Regions from separate parts of the Dietzia sp. ANT_WB102 genome, predicted to be linked through region 2. Evidence: riboswitches for the same ligand, from Rfam matches in the RefSeq annotation. Region 2 holds a riboswitch; the other holds the start of a gene.

Region 1 (4,005 bases), 410 kb from region 2:
GGGCGGCGGTGGCTCCGGCGAAGGGCCCGGGTCCTGCAGTCACGGTGGTCGCGGCCGCTCGGAGTCCGTCGATGACGGGCATGGGTGCAGCACCGGGTGGGACGACCCCCGAGCCGGCGAGACGACCGTGTCGTACCACTGCCACCGCCCAGGTGCGGCGTGGTGCCGGTTGCACGAGCACGACCTCGGGAAGCGCAGCCGTGGCGGCGAGCTCCTGCCGCCGGGCGAGCACACGCACGAGCGCAGCGGTGCGATCCCGGAGCCGTGCAGCCCGCTCGAACGCGCCCTCGGCCGCCAAAGCCGCGACCCGGTCGACTAGGTCACGGAGCGGGCCGGAGTCCCGCCCGTCCGCCAATGCCGCCCAGCAATCGGCTCCCGGGTCGGTACCGAGCTCACCGAGGAGATCCTCCCAGGCGACCCGCGCGTCCTCGGCCCGCCGGAACGGCCCGATGGCTGACGGGTCGTCCGGGGTCCTGATGACCCGTGGTCGGGTGGCCCGACCGGTGGGCGGCGTGAGCCACCAGCCGCGCCGAGGGCTGCGCGAGCGCGTGTTGTACGGCGGCTGCAGTGAGTCGATGAGCTGTTCCTCGACGGTCCACGCCTCGAGGAGGTGGGCACAGGCCACCGAGTCGACGGAGGACGCCAGTCCGACCATGGTGCGCATCCGTCCGCGCGTGTCCCCGCCGGAGAAATAGGAGCGTGCCCGTCTACGGACGGCGCCGGACGACCCGACGTACAGTGCTCCGCCGGACTCGTCACGGAACACGTAGACGCCCGGCCCGCCGGTGAGCGACTCGGTCATGGTTGCGCGCCTTCTCACTTCGGGGGCCAGGCGACCGTCGTATGCGCGCAGTTCCGAGAGCGTCGAGACACCGCAGTCACCCACACGCGAGATCAGTGCGTGCAGGACATCTACCGTGGCGCGCGCATCCTGCAGGGCTCGGTGGTTGGGTTCGACGGTGGCCCCCAAGTGGGCGGCGAGTACTCCGAGTCGATGCCCCCGAGTCTCCCCGCGGTGCAAGACCCGCCTGGCGAGAGACAGTGTGCAGAGAGAAGGCGGATCAGGCCACGGGTGCCCTGTGGTTGCGGCGGCGGCCCGCAGGAACCCCAGGTCGAACCGCGCGTTGTGTGCCACCACGACGGCGCCGCGCGAGAACTCGAGGAAAGTCGACATGACCTCCCCGAGAGCCGGTGCGCCAACCAGGTCCCCGGGGGCGATCCCGGTCAGTCTGCTGATGTGGCCGGGAAGAGCTCCGCTGATCGCGACGAACGTCGACAACTCCGCCTGCACCTCACCGCCACGGACGCGCACCGCTCCAATCTCGGTGATCTCGTCGCTACCGGGCCTTGTGCCTGTCGTCTCCAGATCCACCACCACAAAGGTGACGTCGGAGAGTAGTGGTTCGAGCTCGTCGAACGCGACCTGCACCCCGGTTGTCACGGGGGAGGGGGATCGGGACATGCCGGCGACGGTAGCGGCGCCCTCCGACAAGTCCGTCCTCGCAGTGCTTGTCGGACCTCCTTTCTAGGGTGCGATGCGCAACGACCCCTCCGGACCGGATAGCGGCTCGGTAACGAACGGGCAACACGCCCAGGACGAAGTGTGAGGTAGATCATGTTCTCGATCGATTGCGGCAGTTGCCCGGCTCGGCCCGATGTTTGTGATGGGTGCATCCTGTCCGTGCTTGATGGCGGAAATGTGCAGGTGGACGAGCTTTCGCCGGAGTCGTGTGGCTACGTTCTGGACCCAGAGGTTCGTGACGCTATCGACGTGCTGAGGGGGCTCGGAATGGTCTCGGCGATCGAGATTCTGGATGTTGAGGCCGCCGCGTGAGCGATGAACTGGACTTCGAAGAGACGGTTTCGTAACCTTTTCGAGACCTCGGAAGTCATCGCCCGCCCGCCGGTGGGGAGCCGGGGTCACGCCTAAGCGCCGAAGGGTGCACCGGGGAACCAAGATCCACTGGGGTGAATCGCACGAGGGCCAACTGGCCCGAAGAGCGTAGGACAGACTTCCGTGTCCGAACCCGTCAGCTAACCCGGTCGGTGTCGCAGGAAGAAAGAGGAACAGTCTTCGTGGGAGCCCACAGCATCAAGACCAGCTCGACCGGCCGTCGTGTCGCCGCCGCCGGCCTGCTCGCAGCCGGAGCGGCTGTCGCCGGCTCTGGGACCGCCGCCGCCGCGCCCGTCACCGTCGACGTCCCCGTCGAATTGCACCTGCCCGGTGTGCCGACCCAGGTCAGCTTCGACCTCCCGGAGGGCATCGAACTCCCGGCCGGTCTCGCCCAGGCGGCCCCCGTTGAGTTCGCCGCCCCCGCGCCGGTCGTCTCGACCGGTCAGCGCATCCTTGACGCAGCCAGCACCCGCGTCGGTTCGCCCTACGTCTGGGGCGCAACCGGCCCGAGTTCGTTCGACTGCTCAGGTCTGACCTCGTGGGCCTACAAGGAGGCGGGTATCTCCATCCCGCGTACCAGCCAGGCCCAGATCGGTGGGGGCACGCAGGTGTCCAAGGCCGACCTGCAGCCCGGTGACATTGTCGCCTTCTACAGCGGCGCCAGCCATGTGGGGATCTACGCTGGCAACGGCCAGGTCGTCCACGCCCCGTACTCGGGCACCTCGGTGAGCTACGCCCCGTTGGACTCCATGCCGTTCTACGGCGCGACCCGATACTACTGAGTCGGTCCGACTCCCAGAGCTTCGCAGACCCCGTCGGCGTCCGGTGATGAACCGGTCACCGGCGGGGTCCGTCGTCTGCAACATCCCACTCGGTTACCCAATTTCACGGTAGGCGTCGACATGACGTTGACACCCGTGAGGCCCACGATCCCAATCCAAGGGTTCGACAACACCAGATGCGCCGTTACCCCAGCGCGGTTGCGATCGCCGCGGCCGCTGCCACCTCGTTGATCCTCGACGTCGCAGTGGCCGGGAGCCCAGACCACGGCATCTACTACCTCGATGATCCCGGGGCGGGGAATCTGGGGCGACCCGCGCTGCTGTCCTCGCGACGAGCCCCAGCGACCTGGTTCACAGGCTCGACGCTCTCCGCCAACTGTCTGGGGCTACTACCGGTGCGCTGGATTCCTCCAGGCGGCGTCGGTGGACGCGTCACCCCTCAGACATGTCGCACGAGCGGCGGCCGCGGCGGCTCCGTGGCACCGGGCGGGGCAGGGGCGCATCCGATTCTGTGGCAGGCTCGGAGTCGATGACCAAAACGCTGTTGATCACCAACGACTACCCGCCACGGCCGGGTGGGATCCAGTCGTACCTGGAGACGTATCTGAGCTACCTGGACCCAACGGATGTCGCAGTGCTCGCCTCGACGTTCCGGGGTGGTGAATCAGCGCAGTACGACGCCGGCAAGCCTTACCTGGTGGAGAGGGTGCCAACCGAGATATTGCTCCCGACACCGGACCTCGCGGCGCGCGCGAGGAGACTCGCCTCGGACTTCGGCGCGACCACAATCTGGTTCGGGGCCGCCGCCCCCCTCGCAGCCATGGCGCCAGTGCTGCGGGAGGGCCCCGTGGACCGCATAGTCGCGAGCACGCACGGCCACGAGGTCGGCTGGTCCATGCTCCCGGGATCCCGCCAGGTCCTCCGACTGATCGGGGAGTCCACCGACGCGGTCACCTACGTGAGCGACTACACGCGGAGGCGGTTCGCGGCCGCGTTCGGCCCCCGCGCGCGTCTCATACATCAGCCGGGCGGGGTCGATACGGAGAGGTTCCGGCCGGATCCGGCCCGGCGTAGGGCGATCCGTGACCGGTACGGAGTCGCCGACCGCGACGTCATCGTGTGTCTTTCCCGACTCGTGCCGCGGAAGGGACAGGACGCGCTCATCCGGGCGATGCCGGAGATCGCGAGACGAGTGCCCGGAGCGGTCCTCGTCGTCGTCGGCGGGGGGCCATACCGGCGCACACTGGAGGCAATGGCCCGCCGCCTGGGAGTGGCGGACCGGGTCATCTTCACCGGACGAGTTCCGGCGGACGAGATCGTCGACCACCA
Region 2 (4,005 bases):
CGGCGCGCGACTCACACTTGGGCGTCCCGGACGGATCACCAGCACGGCTGCGGGCACAGCTCTGGCCACCGCCGTCGTCGCCGCGTTCCTCGGCACCATTTGGGTCGCGGCCGTCCTCGCCCTTGTCGCGGCGATGAGCAGCGCACTGGGCAAGGTGGCCCTCGACGCGTCGATCCAAACCGACATCCCGGATGCCGCACGCTCGTCGGCGTTCGGCCGGTCGGAGACAGCGCTGCAGGTGGCGTGGGTCTTCGGGGGCGCGCTCGGCGTCCTGTTGCCGCCCGATTTCACCGTGGGGTTCTCGGTGATCGCCGTGATCGGGGCTCTGATGTTCACTCAGTCGCAACTCACCGGTCGCGGGTCCACGCTCGTCCCCGGCCTCGGCGGCAACCGGCCACGCTTTCCGGGAGCGCCGCGCGACCCGGGTGCCGACGGCGAACACCCGCTCGGCAGAATGTAGGGGTGAGTTCCAGCAACGAGTCCCAGTCGACCGGTTCCCGAGTCCGCCCCGTCACCTGGGCGATCGCGGCGTGGATGGTCATCATGATCGCCGCGATCATCGGGGCCTGGCAGGGCTCGGAAGCCCGATACGGCGCGCTCCCAGAGGTCACCGTCGCCAGTGACCGCACCCAGGTGACGGTGCTGCCGTTCAACGCCACCGACCTGGACGGCAACACCTTCACCAACCCGGTGGGCACGTTCCGGGTACAGGACGAACACACACTCACGGTCCGCCTGCCGGGTGAACTGCGCGAATCGACAATGGACGTCTACGAGGTCCGAAGCGACGGGTCACGCGCCTACACGGTCGAACCGGGCGGTCCGGGCCAACTCCTGGTGCCCGTGGCCACTCCGGAAGAGGGCCGCATCGAGGGCCTGGCGATCCGCGCAGTGGCAATCGTCTACGCCCGGGACGGCTCGGAGTCGGTACTCAACGGTGAATGGTCCGTCGGCTTCACCTACGACGACTGAGCCGGAGTCACGCGTCCAGTTCACGGGCGACCGCCCGCAAAACCGACGCCACCCGCCCTGAGACCTTGTGATCCGGCCGGTGACCGCGCCGCAACTCGGGCTGGACGGTCGACTCGAGGACCTTGATCATGTCCTCGACCATCCCGTGCAGCTCGTCCGCCGAACGCCTCGACGCGCCCCGCGGGGTCCGCTCCTCGGCCATCGCCGGCTCATCGTGGACCACGACGCGGAGTGCCTGCGGGCCGCGACGCCCCGAGACCATGTCGAACTCCACGCGCTGGCGGGGGCGCAGAGTCTCCACACCCGCAGGGAGTGCGTCGGCGCGGACGTACACGTCCTCCCCGCCCTCCTGGGACAGGAAGCCGAAACCCTTTTCCGCGTCGTACCACTTGACCTTGCCGCTGGGCACCGCGAACCACCTTCCGAACCGGCCGCACGGACGCGACCGACAACCTCGACTGATGCCTCGAGAGTACCCGCGTCTGCGTTGGTGCCCACCGAGAGGCGAACGGTAGCCTTCCCGTGTGACCTCCGACGATCGACGTGCTGCCGACGACCCCTGGACGCCCGACGACTCCACGCACGCCCCCAGCGCGCCGCGACGCAGGGGCCTGTTCGTGACGGCGCTCGTCATCTTCGCGATCGGGGTGGTGTTCACGATCGCGGCCGCCTTGACCCCGTTCGCACTAGACCGCGATGCCCCCACGATCCTGTACTTGGGCGCGATGCTGTTCACCCCGGCCGGGTTCTTATTGGGACTGCTCTACGCCATCCTCGGCTCTCGCCCACCCAAGGTGTGAGCAACCACACCCCACGACGAACACACCAGGTAACGGGCCGATAACAACCGCTAGGCCACTCCTACACCGTCCTGATTTATCTCAGAATGGTGACGATCCCGCATCGGACCGCTACTGTTCCGTAACAGACTCGTCAGCGAGTCAGCATCGGACGTCCCTTCCGAACCCCGCCCAACGGCCGATGCGACTTTGACCATTACCCGGGCGGGGACGGGGGACCCGACAGGGCCCACGACGGGCCCGGCGACCGATGGTCGCCTTGGGGTGAAGCCGCCGCCGGCGGCCGGGCGCACTCGTCCGAATCCGACAGCTCACCCCGTAGGCACAGAGTGAAAAGGACTGACGCGTACATGACCTCTTACACCGGACGCCACCGTGCTGCCACCCCCTCCTCCGCGCCCAAGAACGCTGTGAAGGTCGTGCTCGCGGGCACCGCCTTCTCCGCTGCCGGCCTGGCGCTCGCGCCGGCCGCCAACGCGGCCCCCGACTCCGACTGGGACCGCCTGGCCCAGTGTGAGGCAGGCGGCAACTGGGGCATCAACACCGGCAACGGCTACCAGGGTGGCCTGCAGTTCTCGCCGAGCACCTGGGCCGCCTACGGCGGCACCCAGTACGCCCCGACGGCCGACAAGGCCTCGCGTGAGCAGCAGATTGCGATCGCCGAGAAGACCCTGGCCGGCCAGGGCTGGGGCGCCTGGCCCGCCTGCTCGGCCAAGCTGGGCCTGAACTCCGCGCCGACCCCGCGCGACCTGTCCAACCCGGCCCCGCGCGCCCACGCCGAGGTCGCGCAGGCCACCCCGGCACCGGTCACCGCCGCCGAGCACGTCGCGACACTGTCCTCCTTCGCCGAGGGCCGCGGCATCGCCCTGCCGATCACCGACGGCTACGAGGCCAACCGGGACGCCGTGGACGCCGCGTACGCCAGCAACAAGGGTCTGGTGGACGACTTCTTCGCCACCTACCTGGCCAACTGACGCGCCACCCGAAGGTCCGGTCGAGCAGACCACGAGAAAGGGCCGCCACTCCTACGGGGAGTGGCGGCCCTTTCTCGTCGCGCGGAAGAGCGCGCTCAGCGGGTCCGGTTGACCACTGTCTCCGGGTGGAGATAACCCAGCCGTTCCTGCGGTAGTGGGAAGGTCTCCTGCCCGAAGGGCGACAGTCCGCCCGCGACGAGCGCGGCGAGTTCGGTCACCGGGTGCTCGCCGAACGACGGGTCCGGCCATCCGGGGTTGTCATGGGTCAGATTCTTCTTGGCATCCACGTAACCAGTGTCTCACTTCCGGCGCGCCCCGTCAGCAAGAGGGTCGGAAGCGGCCCGGACGGTTCTCATGGACGTCACGACGTCACTAGGCTGGGACGGATCATGTCGACCTCCCGAGCCACCGCCCGCCGCACAGACGGCGATGAACCGGACTTCCCCGCCTGGCTGGCCGGGTTGTCCGATGACTCGCTCGTCCGCGTGTGCGAGTTGCGCCCGGACGTGGCCACCCCTCCCCCTGCCTCCATCGACGTCCTCGCGTCCAGGCTGCGACTGCCTGCGTCGACCGCCCGCGCGATAGGCACATTGACGTGGCCGGAGCTCCTAGTCCTGGCCACCGCCGCCGCAGCGGGGGCCGATTCCGGCGCGGTACCGCTGAGCGCGGTGTCCGGCCGGTTGGGAGTCACCGACGACGCGCCCGCCTTTCATTGCGCCGTCACCCGCCTTCGTGACCTCGCCCTGCTGTGGGGCGGTGTGGGGCGTGTCCGGATGGTGCCCGTCACCGCGGTGGCCGTCCGGTCCGCCCCGGTCGTGGCGCCGCACCCCGGCGAGCCCGTCGGTAGCGACCTCGATGCCGCCTGGAGCGGCCTGTCCAGTCCGGCGGTCGGGGTGCTGGAGGCGATCGCCCGCGGCCGCACCCCCGTCGGTGCACTCGGTGCCGGCGCGTCCGAGTCGGTGCGGGCCGCCGCGACCGAGCTGGCCGGTGCGGGGCTCGCCGAGCTCACCGGTGGGGACGACGGCGAGGTGGTCGTCCCTCGCGCCCACGCACTGGACCGGGCCCGTCACGGCGTGCGGGGCGACGGATCATCGCTGCTCCACGCCCCTGCGTGGGCCGCCCCGCGGGCCGGGTCCGGCTCGGACGTGGCGGGCCGGATCGACGCCTCCGGCGGCGTGGCGGCCCTTGAGCTGTTGCACCGCTGCGACTCGGTCCTTGCCGCGCTGTCGATCACCCCGGCCGCCACCCTCAAGGCTGGC

Evidence for each region. Region 2 has a riboswitch for cyclic di-AMP ahead of FQ137_RS11730 (resuscitation-promoting factor Rpf1 domain-containing protein). Riboswitches for the same ligand answer to the same signal wherever they lie in the genome.
Region 1: another riboswitch for cyclic di-AMP. It lies ahead of FQ137_RS13665 (C40 family peptidase); the one in region 2 lies ahead of FQ137_RS11730 (resuscitation-promoting factor Rpf1 domain-containing protein).

Annotation. Positions count from the first base shown of each region.
Region 1 covers NZ_VOBA01000002.1:421,214-425,218, forward strand. The annotation lists gene FQ137_RS13655 (DEDD exonuclease domain-containing protein) at 1-1,462, opposite strand, end outside; gene FQ137_RS13660 (hypothetical protein) at 1,616-1,834, shown strand; cyclic di-AMP (ydaO/yuaA leader) riboswitch at 1,914-2,064, shown strand; gene FQ137_RS13665 (C40 family peptidase) at 2,077-2,676, shown strand; gene FQ137_RS13670 (glycosyltransferase family 4 protein) at 3,206-4,005, shown strand, end outside.
Region 2 covers NZ_VOBA01000002.1:12,494-16,498, reverse strand. The annotation lists gene FQ137_RS11750 (MFS transporter) at 1-460, shown strand, start outside; gene FQ137_RS11745 (DUF2771 family protein) at 463-972, shown strand; gene FQ137_RS15640 (cold-shock protein) at 980-1,381, opposite strand; gene FQ137_RS11735 (hypothetical protein) at 1,497-1,772, shown strand; cyclic di-AMP (ydaO/yuaA leader) riboswitch at 1,954-2,111, shown strand; gene FQ137_RS11730 (resuscitation-promoting factor Rpf1 domain-containing protein) at 2,123-2,746, shown strand; gene FQ137_RS11725 (hypothetical protein) at 2,842-3,033, opposite strand; gene FQ137_RS11720 (helicase-associated domain-containing protein) at 3,136-4,005, shown strand, end outside.